2 regions of the Actinomadura monticuli genome follow, and region 2 is predicted to be linked to the other one. Evidence: riboswitches for the same ligand, from Rfam matches in the RefSeq annotation. Region 2 holds a riboswitch; the other holds the start of a gene.
The links. Region 2 has a riboswitch for cyclic di-AMP ahead of SM611_RS20390 (C40 family peptidase). Riboswitches for the same ligand answer to the same signal wherever they lie in the genome.

Region 1: it holds a riboswitch for cyclic di-AMP, as region 2 does, so the genes downstream of both, SM611_RS24170 (CHAP domain-containing protein) here and SM611_RS20390 (C40 family peptidase) in region 2, are expected to answer to the same signal.

What each region holds. Positions count from the first base shown of each region.
Region 1 is NZ_JAXCEI010000011.1:18,887-26,762, reverse strand. It holds gene SM611_RS24185 (DEDD exonuclease domain-containing protein) at 1-1,501, opposite strand, end outside; gene SM611_RS24180 (NYN domain-containing protein) at 1,809-3,056, shown strand; gene SM611_RS24175 (C40 family peptidase) at 3,245-4,300, shown strand; cyclic di-AMP (ydaO/yuaA leader) riboswitch at 4,799-4,993, shown strand; cyclic di-AMP (ydaO/yuaA leader) riboswitch at 5,146-5,284, shown strand; gene SM611_RS24170 (CHAP domain-containing protein) at 5,296-6,129, shown strand; gene SM611_RS24165 (hypothetical protein) at 6,169-7,482, shown strand; gene SM611_RS24160 (M48 family metallopeptidase) at 7,479-7,876, shown strand, end outside.
Region 2 is NZ_JAXCEI010000008.1:306,622-314,497, forward strand. It holds gene SM611_RS20375 (amidohydrolase family protein) at 1-1,167, shown strand, start outside; gene SM611_RS20380 (Mut7-C RNAse domain-containing protein) at 1,197-1,982, shown strand; gene SM611_RS20385 ((deoxy)nucleoside triphosphate pyrophosphohydrolase) at 2,010-2,390, shown strand; gene SM611_RS20390 (C40 family peptidase) at 2,663-3,685, opposite strand; cyclic di-AMP (ydaO/yuaA leader) riboswitch at 3,693-3,842, opposite strand; gene typA (translational GTPase TypA) at 4,055-5,908, shown strand; gene SM611_RS20400 (FHA domain-containing protein) at 5,980-7,380, opposite strand; gene SM611_RS20405 (4Fe-4S single cluster domain-containing protein) at 7,368-7,876, opposite strand, start outside.

The DNA.
Region 1 (7,876 bases), on a different contig from region 2:
AGCGCACGACCGCCAGCTCCCAGCCGCCGTCGAAGGCGGGCCGCGCCGCCACCAGCTCCGGGAGCCGGGCGAGCGCGGCGAGCCGCTGCCCGCGCGCGGCGGCGCGGACGAACGCGGCGAGCCGGTCGCGCTGGGCGGCGGCCTCCTCGTAGCGGAGTTCGGACGCGAGCCGGTCGATGCGCACCTTGGCGGCGGCCACCACCGGGCGCACGTCGCCCTCCATGACCGAGCGGGCCGTCCCGGCGTGGACGTTGTAGGCGTCGGCGGACTCGCGCCCGTCGCAGGGCGCGCCGCAGCGTCCGATCTCGGCGAGCGCGCACGCGCGTGCTCCCGCCGCCCCGGCTTTGCCGCTCTCGATCAGCCGGAGCGTGAGCCGCTGGGTGCACTGCCGCAGCGGGACGGCCTCGTGCAGCGCCGCCCGCGCCTCCTCGGCCTGCCGCCGCGAGGAGATCGGCCCGAGGTAGCGGGCGCCGTCGGCGCGGCACTCGCGCACGATCGACAGCCGCGGGAACGGCTCCACGGTGAGCTTCAGCCAGATCGCCCGCTCGGGGAACTTGGAGCGGCGGTTGTAGCGCGGCTTGTGCTCGGCGATCAGCCGCAGCTCGCGGACCTCCGCCTCCAGCCCGGTGGCGCACACGATCGTCCGGACGTTCTCGGCGAGGCCGACCATCTCGCGGACGCGCCAGCGCGTCTCCGAGCCGGTGAAGTAGCTGCGCACGCGTGAGCGCAGGTCGCCGCTCTTGCCGACGTACAGCACCTCGCCGGCGTGGTCCTCGAAGAGGTAGACGCCGGGCGTGCTCGGCACGTCGTCGGCGAGGTGCCGCTTGCGGCGCTGCTCGGGGGTGGGCGCCTTGGCGAAGCCGCGCATCTCCTCCAGCGAGGTGACGCCGAACGAGCCGAGCCGCTCGATGAGCCCGTGCAGGACCTCCACGGTGGCGCGGGCGTCGGCGAGCGCGCGGTGCGTCGGCTCGGTGGACGTGCGGAAGAAGCGCGACAGGGTGCCGAGCTTGCAGTTGGGCACCTCGTCCTTGGACAGGACGCGCCGCGCGAGGTCGACGGTGTCGACGACGGCGAACGCGGGCCAGGCGTAGCCGTTCGCGGCGCACGCGGTCTTCAGGAAGCCGATGTCGAACGGGGCGTTGTGCGCGACGAGCACGCAGCCGCGCGCGAACTCCAGGAACGCGGGCAGCACCGCCTCGATGCGCGGCGCGGCCGTCACCATCGCGGTGGTGATGCCGGTCAGCGCGGTGATGAACGGCGGGACGGGCCCGCCGGGGTCGACCAGGGTGCCGAGCTCGCCGAGCTCCTCTCCCCCGCGCACCTTCACCGCTCCGATCTCGGTGATGGCCGAGTCGGCGGCCGAGCCGCCCGTGGTCTCCAGGTCGACCACCACGAAGGTGACGTCGGAGAGCGGGGTGCCGAGGTCGTCCAGGGTGCCCTGGACGCCCTGGACGCCCTGAACGCGGGCGTCGGTCCCCTGACCACCGTGCGCAGCCGTCATGTGCGCGACCGTAGAGGACCCCACCGACAGAACTTCGTGCCGCTAGGGTTGGGGGCGTCGGCGCGTCCCGCCGGGCGGGGGCCGCGGGGGACGGGTTCCGGGGAGCCCGGCACGAGCCGCCCGACCGCACGTCCGCCCAGGTCGATCGCCGATTAGACCGCGGGGCGGCAGGGAAGACACAGGCCCACCGGCGGCGTAGCCCGGAAGGAGCGGGATCATCGACAGCGGCCCCGAAGCGACCCCCGGCTGCGCGGAGTCCGGAGAACGGCTGGGCAGGCCCCTCCCCGAGCCGGTCCGGCAGTCGGTGGTGGAGGCCGCCGCCGACCTGATCGGGGCGCTGCCCGCCGACGAGGTCCCCGCTCCGCTGCGCCGGTTCGCGCGGTTCGAGCGCCGCAAGCGCGCCAAGCTCGCGGGGCAGCACATCGCGGCGGTGCTGGAGAAGGACCCCGGCTTCCGGGGCCGGGTCGCCGGGCCGCTGCGCGAGACGCAGGCCGACCTGGTGGAGGCGGTCGAGGACGGCCGGGTGCCGCCCGCCGCCGACCCGGTGCGCGTCGCGGTGCTGGCCTACCTGCTGCGGCCCGCGGGCTGGACGGACCTGGTGGAGTCCGCGCGCGCCGAGCTGGAGCGCTCCGCGAGCGTGTCGGAGGAGGAGGCCGCCGGGCGCCGCGTCGCCGCGCTGGAGGAGGAACTGGCCGCCGCCCGCGCCGCGCGCTCCGCCGAGCTGGACAAGCTGCGCGCGGAGCTGCGCGAGACCAAGGCCGAGGTCGCCGAGCTGCGCCGCAAGCTGCACGACGCGCGCACCCGGTTCCGGGCCGCGGAGGAGCGGGCGGGCGCGGTCGCGGCCGAGACCGAGCGTGCGCTGGCCGCCGCCCGCGAGTCGACCGCCGCGTCCGAGAAGGAGCTGCGCAAGCTGCGCGCCCGCGCCGCCCAGGCGGAGGCGGCCGCGGAGGCCGCCAAGCGGGCCGCGCGGGAGGGGCGCAACGTCGACGACGTCCGGCTGCGGATGCTGCTCGACACGCTCGGCGACGCGGCGCAGGGCATCCGCCGCGAGCTGGCGCTGCCCTCCACCATCGGCCGCCCGGCCGACCTGGTCGGCGGCCACGCGCACCGCCCGCTGCCCGGCCGGGCCGTGTCCGACGGCGACCCGCAGCTGCTCGACCGGCTGCTGACGCTGCCGCATGTGCACCTCATCGTGGACGGCTACAACGTCACGAAGACCGGGTACGGGGAGCTGCCGCTGTCGGACCAGCGCAGCCGGCTGGTGTCCGGGCTCGGCGGGCTGGCGGCGCAGACCCGCGCCGAGGTGACCTGCGTGTTCGACGGGGCGGAGCTGGACGCCCCGGTCGCGATCGCCGCGCCGCGCGGCGTCCGGGTGCGGTTCAGCGCCCCGGGCCAGACCGCGGACGAGATGATCGTCGAGCTGGTGCGGGCCGAGCCGCCGGGCCGTCCCGTGGTGGTGGTGTCCTCGGACCGCGAGGTCGCCGACGGCGCCCGCCGCGCCGACGCCCGGCCCTGCCCGTCCGCGCTGCTGCTGCGCCGGCTCGGCCGCTCCTGAGCCGGCGCCGCGTTTAAGGCCGCGATAAGGCCCCGATAAGGGACGCCTCGCACTCCGTGATCGGAATGTCACGAAAAAGCGACAATGATCGCCGATGTCAATCAAAGAGCGACGAATCGGTTGTGGCGGTTGTCGGCCATCGCTAGTGTCGTCCGCTGACGTCGTGGACGAGAGGGGCGAGACCGACCGTGGCCAAAGATCTCATCGGGGCACCAGCGCGAAGGCGTGACCGGAGAGGCGGCTCGGCGAGCAGAGGCGCGTCCCGCCGCCTGGCGGCCGTCGCCTGCCTGAGCCTGACCGCCTCCCTCGCGTCCGCTCCGGTGGTGGCGCACGCCGAGCCCAAGCCGACCAGGGCGCAGGCCCAGAAGAAGCTCGACAAGCTCAACGAGCTGATGGACCAAGAGGTCGAGAAGTACAACCAGAACAAGGAGAAGCTCAAGGTCGCCAAGAAGAAGTTCACGGCGGCGACCAAGGCGAGCAAGCAGGAGCAGGCCGCCTTCGAGGAGCAGCGCTCCAAGATCGCCCAGATGGCGGCCACCGCCTACAAGAACGGCGACTCCGCCGACGTCACGGGCTTCGTCGGCAGCAAGGACCCGCAGGCGATCCTCGACCAGGCGGCCGTCTTCTCCCACCTGTCGCACGAGCGCAGCTCCCAGCTCACCCAGTTCCTGGCGACCGCGCAGCGGCTCCGCCGCGAGCAGGCGCAGGCCAAGACGGCCTACGACGAGGTGAAGCAGAAGCAGGAAGAGCTCGCGCAGAAGAAGAAGGAACTCGACAAGCAGGTCCAGAAGCAGAAGGCGCTGGTGCGGCGGCTCGGCGGCGGCACGTCCTCCGGCGGCGGCAGCGGGTCCTCGGGCGGCACCGGGGGCACCTACACCGGCCCGGCCAGCGGCTCGGCCCGCAAGGCGCTCGACTTCGCCTACGCCCAGCTCGGCAAGCCGTACCAGTACGGCGCCGAGGGCCCGGGCTCCTACGACTGCTCCGGCCTCACCATGAAGGCGTGGGCCGCCGCGGGCGTCAACATCACCCGCACGACCAACTCGCAGTACGCCGCCACGAAGCGGGTGGCCAAGAGCAACCTGCAGCCGGGCGACCTGGTGTTCTTCAACAGCCTCGGCCACGTCGGCATGTACGTGGGCGGCGGCAAGATGATCCACGCTCCCAGCACCGGCAAGAACGTCCAGATCGTCAGCATCACCTCGGGCTACTACCTGAACGGCTACTACGGCTCCGGACGCCCCTGACACACCGCCCCGCGCCGCGCCGCGGGGCCTCGCTTCGACAACGGACCAGGGTTGACCTGGTCCGTTGTTGATTTTGGGGGGTTTGCCTTCTGTTGGGGCTTTGGTACCTTTGCACCACCCCGGCGCCCTCCAGGCGCTGCGGCCCCGCGGCGCCCACCAGGCGCCACGGCCCCACGCGGCGCATCCAGCCGCCGCGTATCCGGCGGCGCGAGCCACGCGCCGCTCCCCCCGGGCGGCACGACCCACGCGTCGCCCCACGGCGCCGACGGCGCCGCACCGTTCGCAGCAACCGGCCTGCACGCAGGCCGTGGCCGTCCCGGCCCACCGTGCGCACGCCAGCAGCGTGCATGGCGCTGAGCGCGCTGCCACGGCGGTCCTCCGGGTCAGGCCCCCGGACGCTCCCCCGGATCGGGGCCGGCGTCCGTCCACAACATCAGCGCCGCTCTTTCGCACGCGGGAGACAGGTCCCGCGCCGGGCCCCATCTCGCCCCCAGGATCGCAGCGGCAGCGCCGAATCCGCCGAAGCGCGGAACCGGGGACCCACACCGCCGGAGTCCGGGACACCTCCCGGACGGGCATTCCGGCACCCGGGGTGAATCGGCGCGTCTCTCCCCCCTCTGGTGAGAGCCGCCGTAGGGCTACTTCCACGCCCGAACCCGTCAGCTAACCCGGTAGGCGTCTGGGAGAAACGAAGGAGTGAGTTCCGCAGCGTTCCCTGGGCGTGGCCGCCCCATGCGGCCACGCCCTGAGAACCCCTGCGCTCCGCGGGCGCCCCCGCCCGCCGGAGCATCCCATCCGAACCGGCGTGCCCGCCCGGGTACGTCACCGCCGAGTCCGCGGACCGGCGCGCACACGCGCCGGACGCGGAGCCGGGGACCCATCGCGTCCTTTTCCACGGGGTGAATCGGCCTGCCCGCAGGCCGTAGGGCGGCTTCCACGCCCGAACCCGTCAGCTAACCCGGTAGGCGGCATGGAAGTCGAGGAGAGATCCCCCCGTGCCAGGAGCACACCGCAAGCAGACCCCGGTCAGTCCCGAGAAGCCCTCGGGCAGGCACCGCAAGCCGAGATCCCTGTCCCTCACGTGGCGGACGACCGGCGGCGTGATCGTCGGCGCCGCCGTGCTCGGCACCGCCGCGGCCACCGCGCAGGCGGCCGTCCTGCCGTTCGGTTCCGCCCCGGCGACGGCCACGGCCGCCGGCGTCACCCCCGGCAAGAAGAAGGACGGGGGCCCGCCGAAGAAGGCGTCCGAGGCGGCGCCCGAGAAGAGGGAGGGCGGACGGCAGGCCGAGCCGAAGGCCGCCGAGCCGAAGGCCGCCGCACCCGAGAAGCCCGGCAAGCCGCGGCCCACCGCCGCCGAGGTGATCAAGATCGCCAGGTCCCAGGTGGGCGTGGAGGAGGACGGCGGCGGCGAGACGAAGTTCCAGAAGTGGTACATGACCACCGCCCGCGCCAAGGAGACCGTCGCTCGCGACGGCGGCTCCGTCAGCGGCTACAGCGACGCCCAGTGGTGCGACATGTTCGTCTCCTGGGTCGGCGAGCAGGTCGGCTTCAGCGACCAGATCGGCAGCGACGCCTGGACGGTCGAGCACGCGCGCTGGTTCCAGTCGCACGGCCGCTGGGGCACGGAGCCGAAGCCCGGCGCGATCGTCTTCTACGCCTGGAGCGGCAGCAAGGCGGTCGACGACATCCGGCACGTCGGCATGGTGATCGAGAAGATCGACGACGACACCATCGAGGCCGTCGAGGGCAACACCGGCAACGCCGTCAAGATCAAGGAGCGCTCGACCGGCGACGTCGTCGGCTACGGCTACCCCGACTACAGGTCGTGACGGCGCCCCGGGCCGCGCGGGCTGCATAGGATCGCGAGCGTGGAGGACGGCCCCCCGGACCAAGGCGAGCACGGCGACCCCGGCCACGGGGATCCCGAGCAGGGCCCCGTCACGCGGCGCAGGGTTCTCGCCCTGGGCGCGGGCGGGGCCGCCGCGCTGCTCGCGGGCGGCGCCGGGCTCCTCGGCGCCCGGTCCGGCGGCGGGGCGCCGCAGGTCCGCGCGGCCCCGGACGGCCGCGCCGAGGCGGCCGGGCCGTTCCGTCCCGACGACGCCGCCGCCGTTCTCGCCAACCGGACGCGGGCCGTGCGGGACGGCGACCGCATCGCCTTCCTCGCCACCGTGGGCGACGCGCCCAGGGCGTTCCAGGACGTCCAGTCCCGCATGTACGACAACCTCCGCAAGCTGCCTCTGGAGGGCTGGCAGGAGCGTGTCTCCGGCACGCAGTCCGTGGAGGCGGACGGCGCGGTGGTCCGCGTGGAGGTCCGCTTCAAGCTGCGGGGCTTCGACAAGGGGTACGTGGCCCGCACCCGCTACCTCACCCTCGCCCCCGGTTCCGGCACCTGGCGGATCGTCGGGGATGGGACGTCCCACGGCCTCACCGACGACGCCGGCATCTGGGACGGCGGCCCGCTGTCCGTCGTGGAGGGCCGCGCGAGCCTCGTCATCGGCGACAGCACGGGCCTGGAGGGCATCGCCACGCGGCTGGACGCCGCCGTGCCGGTCGTCACCGGCGTCGTGGGCCGGGGGTGGGCGCAGCGGGTCGTGGCGCTCGTCCCGGCCGACGCGCGGCTCGCGTCCGCGCTGGCGGGCCCCGGCCAGAGCCTGGACGAGATCGCCGCCCTCGCCACCGTCGCGCCGTCGGCGGGCGGGGGCCGCGGCGAGGACCGCGTCATCGTCTCCCCCGGCACGTTCGGCCGCCTCAACGCCCTCGGCCGCGACGTCGTCCTGACGCACGAGCTGACGCACGTGGCGACCGGGGGCGCCCGCGACCGGCGGACCCCGCTGTGGCTCATCGAGGGCTTCGCCGACTACGTCGGCTACCGGCGCGTCAGGATCGGCGCCCGGTCGGCGGCGGGCGAGCTGCGCCGCGAGGTCGCGGCGGGGCGGCTCCCGGCCGCGCTGCCGGCGGCCGCCGACTTCGCGGGCGGCTCCCCCCGGCTCTCCCAGGCGTACCAGGAGGCCTGGCTCGCCTGCCGGATGGTCGCCGACCGCTACGGTGAGGCGACGCTCGTGCGGCTGTACCGGGCCGCCGGGCGCGTCCCCGAGGCGGCCGCGCTGGGCGACGTGCTCGGCCTCACCCGGGACCGCTTCACCGCCGTGTGGCGCGACTATGTGAAGAGGGAACTCTCTTGAGTGAGCGAAGCGAGCCGGGGGGCGCGGAGGGCCGTCCCCCCACGGACGACACGAGAGGGACGCGGCGGGCTCGTGTCGCCGCCGGGGTCGCCGCCGCCGTGCTGTTCGCCGGGGTCGGCGCCGTGCTCGCGCTGACCACCCCGTGGAACCCGCTGCCCGGACACGTCCCCGGCGGGCACGTACGGGCCGATCCCGCGCTCGACTTCTCCCCGGCCGAGATCGCCCGCTCCAGGGCGTTCGACTCGGCGGTCAACCCGCCCGCGTACGCGGGGCTGCTGGCGGGCCTGGCGGTGATCCTCGTCCTCGGCCTCACCCCGCTCGGAGCGCGCCTCATCGCGCGGGTCACGGCCCGCACCCGCCGCCGCCCGCTCCGCGTCGTCCTCGCCGTGCTGGC
Region 2 (7,876 bases):
GCGGTCGGCCCCGGCCTGCCCGCACCCGCGGACGCCGAGGTGGTCGACGCGACCGGACGCATCGTCATGCCGGGCTTCGTCGACACCCACCGGCACACCTGGCAGGCCGGGATCCGCGCGATCCTGACCGACGCGACCCTCCCCGCCTACCTGGAACGCGTCCTCGGCGAGCTGGCGCCCCGCTACCGCCCGGACGACGTGTACACCGGCACCCTCGCCGGCGCGCTCGAATGCCTCGACTCCGGCATCACGACACTGGTCGACTGGTCGCACATCCAGCTGAGCCCCGGCCACACGGACGCGAGCATCGAGGCGCTCCGCGCGTCCGGCATCAGGGCGGTGTTCGGCTACTGCCACGGCGGTGATGGCGACCTCGAAGCCGAGACCCGCCGCGTCCACCGCGAGTACTTCGGCGCCCCCGCCGGCACGCTCAGCATGGCGATGGCGGCGCTCGGCCCGGAGATCGCGCGCGAGGACCGCGTGCTCGCCGAGTGGCGCCTGGCCCGCGACCTCGGGCTTCCGGTCACCGTCCACATGGGCGGGCACGGACCGGAGAGCGCCGCACGCGGCCTCGCCTTCCTCGCCGGCAACGGGCTGATGGAGCATCCGACGACCTACGTGCACGCCAACCACTACACCGACGAGGCGCTCAAGCGGATCGCCGCCGCGGGCGGGACGGTGTCCGTCGCGCCGACGATCGAGGCCGCCCTGGACATCGGCCCGCCGCCCACCGGACGGGCCCGGAACGCGGGCGTCCCCACGGGCCTCGGCGCCGACACGGTCGCGAGCGGCCCCGGCGACATGTTCTCCATCATGCGGGCCGCCTACCTCCTGGAACGCGGACGCCCGAACCTCTCGTTCGGCACGGCCGACGTCCTGCGGACGGCCACGATCGAGGGCGCCGAGGCCGCCGGGCTCGCGGACGTCACCGGATCGCTGACGCCCGGCAAGCAGGCGGACCTGCTGGTCCTGCGCACCGGCACCCTCGGCGTCGCGGCGGCCCACGACCCGATCGCGGCCGTGGTCCTGTCCGCGGACACTCGCAACGTCGACACCGTCCTCGTCGGCGGCCGCGTGGTCAAGCGCGGGGGAGAGCTTCTGGAGCGGGACGTCCCGTCGCTCCTGGACTCGCTCTCCGCGTCCGCCGCACGGCTGGCCGGACGATAATTGCTCGGGGAACGCCGGCGACGCGTGGCATGCTGATCGGCGTGGAGCCCGAGATAAGCATCCGCGTCGCCGGCGAGCTGCTGATGTTCCTGCCCGCCGCGCGGCGCGTGGCCGTGAACCGGGTGCCCTTTGACGGGACGTCGACGCTGGGGCACCTCGTCGAGTCGCTCGGCGTGCCCCTGCCCGAGGCGGGCCCGATGACGATCGGCGGCGCGGCGGCCGACCCGTCCACCCGGCCGGAGGCGGGCGACGAGGTGCACGTGGCGGCGGTGCCGCGCCCGCAGCCCGTGCCGCTGGAGCCGGGCCAGGCCGCGCCGAGCTTCCTGCTGGACGTGCACCTCGGCACCCTCGCACGGCGGATGCGCCTCCTCGGCCTCGACACCGCCTACCACAACGACATGGACGACCCGGCGCTGGTCGTCCAGGCCAACGCCGAGCGCCGCGTCCTGCTCACCCAGGACCGCGGCCTCCTGCGCCGCCGCGCGCTGTGGTTCGGCGCCTACGTCCGCGGTTCCCGCGCGGACGACCAGCTCCGCGACCTCCTCGACCGCTTCGCGCCCGTCCTCCGCCCGTGGACGCGCTGCACCGCCTGCAACGGAACCCTCGTCCCCGTCGATAAGCACGAGGTCGAAGGCGCCCTGCGGGACGGGACGCGCCGCACCTACGACATCTACGGACGCTGCGCCGACTGCGGCCAGGTCTACTGGCGCGGCGCGCACGGCGACCGGCTGGAGGAGATCGTCAGGGAGTCGACGCGGCTGGTCGCGTCCGTCCGGGGCGACGGGCACCCCAGGGCCGCCGTATCCGAGACATAGCGAGAGGGGCTGGTTGCGATCGATCCGATGGTGGTGGTGGGCGCGGCGATCGTCTCGGACGGCCGGCTGCTGAGCGCGCAGCGCGCGGAGCCGCCGCACATGGCGGGCGGCTGGGAGCTGCCGGGGGGCAAGGTCGACCCCGGCGAACCGGACGAGGACGCCCTGGTCCGCGAGTGCCACGAGGAACTGGCGATCAAGGTCCGCCTGATCCGCCGCGTCGGCGGCGACTGGCCGCTGAGCGAGCGCGCCCTGCTCCGCGTCTGGACCGCCGAGATCACCGAGGGGGAACCCCGGCCCCTCGAACACCTTGCACTCCGCTGGCTCACCCCCCAAGAGCTCTACGACGTCGACTGGCTCCCCGGCGACCGCCCCGTCATAGCCGCCCTGGCCCAGGGCGACTACATCTAGCCCTCACCGCACCCCGCACAGACCGAGGCCATGACGTCCTTGAGCCCAGCCATCGCCGACCTCCACGTTGCGATCGCGTCCGAAGGCAGGTTCAAGCGAAGCGAGAACCTGATCGCGCAGCGAGCCGCAAGGCGAGCCGGAGCGATGCAGCGATCGCCGCCTCGCCCGTGGAAGGGAGGGCGCTCCAGCGCCCGACCGCCGAGGGCGAGGCAAATGAGCTCGAGGGCTTCCTGCCGCGCCGCAGGAAGCCCCCGACATCTGTGGGGGAGCGGTCAGGTGATGCGGTTGGCGCCCGCGAAGTCGGAACGGTCCGACAGCCGGGAGATCTTCACCACATCGCCGGTCTGCGGGGCGTGCAGATACTTGCCGTCGCTGAGGTAGATGCCCATGTGGTGGAGGTTGCTGCCGAAGTAGACGAGGTCGCCGGAGCGAAGTTGGCCGCGGGAGACCTTCGTGCCGAGCTGGTACAGGTCGCCGGTGTAGTGCGGCAGCCCGGACTTGCCGACCTGGGCGTAGGCCCAGACGACGAGGCCGGAGCAGTCGAAGCTGCCCGGACCGGCGGCGCCCCACACGTAGGGGGAGCCGAGCTTGCCGTACGCCTTGCGGGCCATCTTGGCGGGCAGGTCGGAGCCCTTGATGGTCGCGGTGAGGCCGGTGCGCGGGTCGCTGGCGCTCGTGGTGGACAGCTTGTCGAGGCGCTTCATCACCTCGGTGACCTTCGACTTCGCCTCGGCGCGCGCCTTCTTGGCGCCCTCCCAGGCCTTCTTGACCTGCGCGGTCTTGGCCCCGGCGTCGCGTTCGGCGGCCTCGGCCTGATCGATCTGCCGCTGCAGGGCCTTGACGGCGTGCGCCTGGTTCTCGACGAGGTAGGCGCTGTCGGACAGCCCGTCCGGGGAGCCGCTCGCGCCGAAGATCGCGTCGGGGGCGCCGGCCATGTAGTTCGCCGCGGCCATCCGGCCGAGCTGCTCGCGGGCGGGGGCGGCCTGGTTCCGCAGGGTCTGGGCCGTCCTGGCGGCGTCCCGCTGGGCCTTCTGCGCGGCCTTCAGGTCGACGCGGGCCTTGTTGAACTTCTCCGTGAGGATCTCGGCCTCTTCGTTGAGCGCGTTGAGGCTCTTGCGCAGGCCCTTCTCCGTCGTCGGAGTGGGGCTCGGCGCCGCCTCGGGCGCGGCGGCCAGCCGGAACGGGGGCGCGGCGTGGGCGGCGACGGGCGCGGTGGCGCCGAGGCCGATCAGGAGCAGGGCGGCCGCGGTGGCGGCGGGCGTGACGCGCCGCCGCCGGTGGGGGTCCGGTGCCAAGCCGGTGTTCTCCTCTCCTCGCGCGCCTACCGGGTTAGCTGACGGGTTCGGGCCAGGAGTCGCCCTACGGCGCGCGCCCTGCGGCGTGTGCCGATTCACCCCGATTGCGTGGGTCCCCGGTTCTCCCTGGAGACGGGAGATTCGGCGTTCCGGCCGCAGTCCCGGGGGGTGGGACTCCGCACGACCGGATCTCGGGCAGATTACAAAGGATGGGCAAAGTTGGCGAATCGGGGCCGGAGTGACGCCCGTGAAGGCCGTGCCGCAAGGGGGTGGACGCGCGGGGGATGGGCGGCGCACGGCGGCGCGTAGAATGGAGTGCTGCCGCGTATCTGCGGCGACTCTCCTGAAACCTCACGCAAGGTAACCCGCATGCCCATCTCCACGCGCGACGACCTCCGGAACGTCGCGATCGTCGCCCACGTCGACCACGGCAAGACGACGCTGGTCGACGCCATGCTCTGGCAGTCCGGGGCCTTCCGCGAGAACCAGGACGTCGACGACCGGGTCATGGACTCCAACGACCTGGAGCGCGAGAAGGGCATCACCATTCTCGCGAAGAACACGGCCGTCAAGCACAACGGGCTGACGATCAACATCATCGACACCCCGGGCCACGCCGACTTCGGCGGCGAGGTCGAGCGCGGGCTGTCCATGGTCGACGGCGTCGTCCTGCTGGTGGACGCCAGCGAGGGCCCGCTCCCGCAGACCCGGTTCGTGCTGCGCAAGGCGCTCGCCGCGCGGCTGCCGGTGATCCTGGTCGTGAACAAGACCGACCGTCCCGACGCCCGCATCGACGAGGTCGTGGACGAGACCTACGAGCTGTTCATGGACCTCGACGCCGACGAGGACCAGATCGACTTCCCGATCGTGTACGCGTCGGGCCGGGCCGGGCGCGCCTCGCTGAACAAGCCCGCCGACGGCGCCATGCCGGACAGCGAGGACCTGGAGCCGCTCTTCTCGGTGATCACCGAGACGATCCCGGCGCCGTCCTACGACCCGGACGCGCCGCTGCAGGCGCACGTGACGAACCTGGACGCCTCCAGCTACCTCGGCCGGATCGCGCTGTGCCGCGTCCACGCCGGGACGATCAAGAAGGGCCAGCAGGTCGCCTGGTGCCGGCACGACGGCAGCATCGAGCGGGTGAAGATCACCGAGCTGCTGATGACCGATGCGCTCGCCCGCAAGCCCGCCGAGGCGGCGGGGCCGGGCGACATCATCGCGATCGCCGGCATCCCCGAGATCATGATCGGCGACACGATCGCCGACGCCGACGACCCGCGCCCGCTGCCGCTGATCACCGTGGACGAGCCCGCGATCTCGATGACGATCGGCACCAACACCGGGCCGATGGCCGGCCGCGAGAAGGGCACCAAGGTCACCGCCCGCATGGTCAAGGACCGCATCGACCGCGAGCTGGTCGGCAACGTGTCGATCAGGGTGCTGCCGACCGAGCGGCCGGACTCCTGGGAGGTGCAGGGCCGCGGCGAGCTGGCCCTCGCGATCCTCGTCGAGAACATGCGCCGCGAGGGCTATGAGCTGACCGTCGGCAAGCCGCAGGTCGTCACCCGCGAGATCGACGGCAAGCGGCACGAGCCGGTCGAGCGGCTCACCGTCGACATCCCCGAGGAGCACCTGGGCGCGGTCACGCAGCTGATGGCGGTCCGCAAGGGCCGCATGGAGCACATGACGAACCACGGCACCGGCTGGGTCCGGATGGAGTTCCTCGTCCCGGCGCGCGGCCTGATCGGGTTCCGCACCGAGTTCATGACCGAGACGCGCGGCACCGGCATGGCGCACCACGTCTTCGAGGACTACGAGCCCTGGTTCGGCGAGCTGCGCACCCGTCCGTCCGGCTCCCTGGTCGCCGACCGCTCCGGCGCCGCGACCGCGTACGCGATCACCAACCTGCAGGAGCGCGGCACGTTCTTCGTCGGGCCGACCACCGAGGTGTACGAGGGCATGATCGTCGGTGAGAACTCCCGCTCCGACGACATGGACGTCAACATCACCAAGGAGAAGAAACTCACGAACATGCGCTCGTCCACCGGCGACGAGCTGGAGCGGCTCACCCCGCCGCGCATCCTCTCGCTGGAGGAGGCGCTGGAGTTCTGCCGCGAGGACGAGTGCGTCGAGGTGACCCCGGCGAACGTCCGCATCCGCAAGGTCGTGCTGGACGCCAAGGAGCGCGAGCGCATGCGCGCCCGCACCAAGCGCGCCGGCTAAGGCCGCCAGGCGCAGCGTAAAGGGCGGCCCCGGGGTTCTCGGAACCCCGGGGCCGCCCTTCTACGTACCGGTCACTTCAGCTGGACGGTCCCGGTCACGTCGGCGGCCAGGCGGAGCTGGTCGCCGTCGCGGAGGGGGGCCTCCACGCCGCGGGGGAGGCGTTCGCCGTTGACGAACGTCCCGTTGGTGGAGCCCTCGTCCCGCACCCAGGCCGTGCCGGACGGGTCGAGCCAGACCGTCGAGTGGCGCCGCGACACGTTGTCGTACTGCGTGAACGTGGCCGCCACCGGGGACTGGCCCGCGTCCCGGCCGAGCACGAGGTGCTGACCCACCGACACCTTCAGCTCGCCGGTGGGGAACTGGACCCGCAGGACGGGCGTGCCCGACTTGGGCAACGGCCGCAGGCACGAGTCGCACTGCGCGGCGCCGGGGTTGCTCAGCACCGCCTCGCAGTACGGGCACATGAACGCGGTGCTGTCGGGGGCGGGGGGACGGCCCTGGTTGTGGTCGTGCGGCAGCAGCGTGGCCTCGCGGCCGTGCGGCGGCAGCGGCGGCTGGCCCCCGTGCTGCGGACCGCCCTGCGGGGGGCCGCCGAGCTGGGGTCCGCCGTGCGGAGGCTGCCCCTGCTGGGCCGGCGCGCCGTACTGGTCTTGCGGGGCGCCGTACTGGTCTTGCGGGGCGCCGTACTGGTCTTGCGGGGCGCCGTACTGGTCCTGGGGAGCACCGTATTGGTCCTGGGGGGCGCCGTACTGGCCCCGCTGGGCACCGTATTGGTCCTGCGGGGCGCCGTACTGGTCTTGCGGTGCGCCGTACTGGTCCTGGGGCTGCTGGTACTGCGGCTCGCGCTGCTGGTACTGGTCGGACGCCGGCGGCTGCGGCGCCCCCCACTGGTCCTGCTGCGGCTGGGGCGCGCCCCACGGGTCGGCGGGCGGCTGCTGGTGCTGCTGCATCGGCGGCTGGCCCCCGTGCTGGGGACCAGCTTGCTGGGGACCGCCCTGCTGGGGGGCACCCTGCTGGGGTCCGCCGTGCTGCGGCTGGCCGTACTGTCCCGGCTGGCCGTGCTGGTCCTGCCCCGGCTGGGCCATGGGGGGACCCCACGCGTCCTGCTGCGGCTGCGGTGCGCCCCACGGGTCGGGCTGCTGGCCGGGCGGGCCGCCGGGCTGCTGGTGCTGGCCGCCCTGCTGCGCGTACGGGTCATGGGGCTGCCCGTACTGCGGCTGGCCCCCGTGTTGGGGAGCGCCGTGCTGGGGGGCACCGTGTTGGGGAGCACCGTGTTGGGGTGCGCCATGCTGCGGGCCGCCGTACTGGCCGCCCTGGGGCGGGCCGCCTTGCGGCTGCTGGTCGTCGTACCCGCCCGGCCCCTGCCGGTGGGCGCCGCCACCGCCGCGCGCCAGATTGGCCCCGCAGTTCATGCAGAGCAGGTCGCCCTGCTGGTGCGGCTCACCGCAGACAGGACAGTTCAAGGTCGCCATGACACATCCCCCGAGCGCACCCCGGCGCGGTCGAGACTCGACGTCAGGTGCTCCATGTCACCCCTTCGCGGGATCCCGATGTAGTACACCCGCCTTCCCTCCGGCCCTTCGTCCACGGACACCTGCACTCGGGGCCCTGTTCCATCTCCAGTCTTCCCGACGCCGGCCAGTGCCCCGTACCGCCGCCGCCCCAGCGGGGACAGCGGCACGACACGCTGGTTGGCCGACCCCCTCCAGAGTAGGGAGCCGCCGCCGGAGTGTCGCCCCCCCGGGTTCAGCCGGTCGACGTACGGTCCGGTGATCACGGCGTCGCACATGCCGAGAAGCTCGCGCGTCTCGCCGCTGCGGGAGAGCCGCGAGTAGGCATATCCGCTGTAAGCCAATATGTCCAACTCAATCGTCTCACGGCCGGGGGTGTCCCGCCACGCGTGGACACCGCGCAGCAGGGCCGCCAGCGCGGCCGGCTGCTCGAACGGCTCACCACCGGAAATGGTGA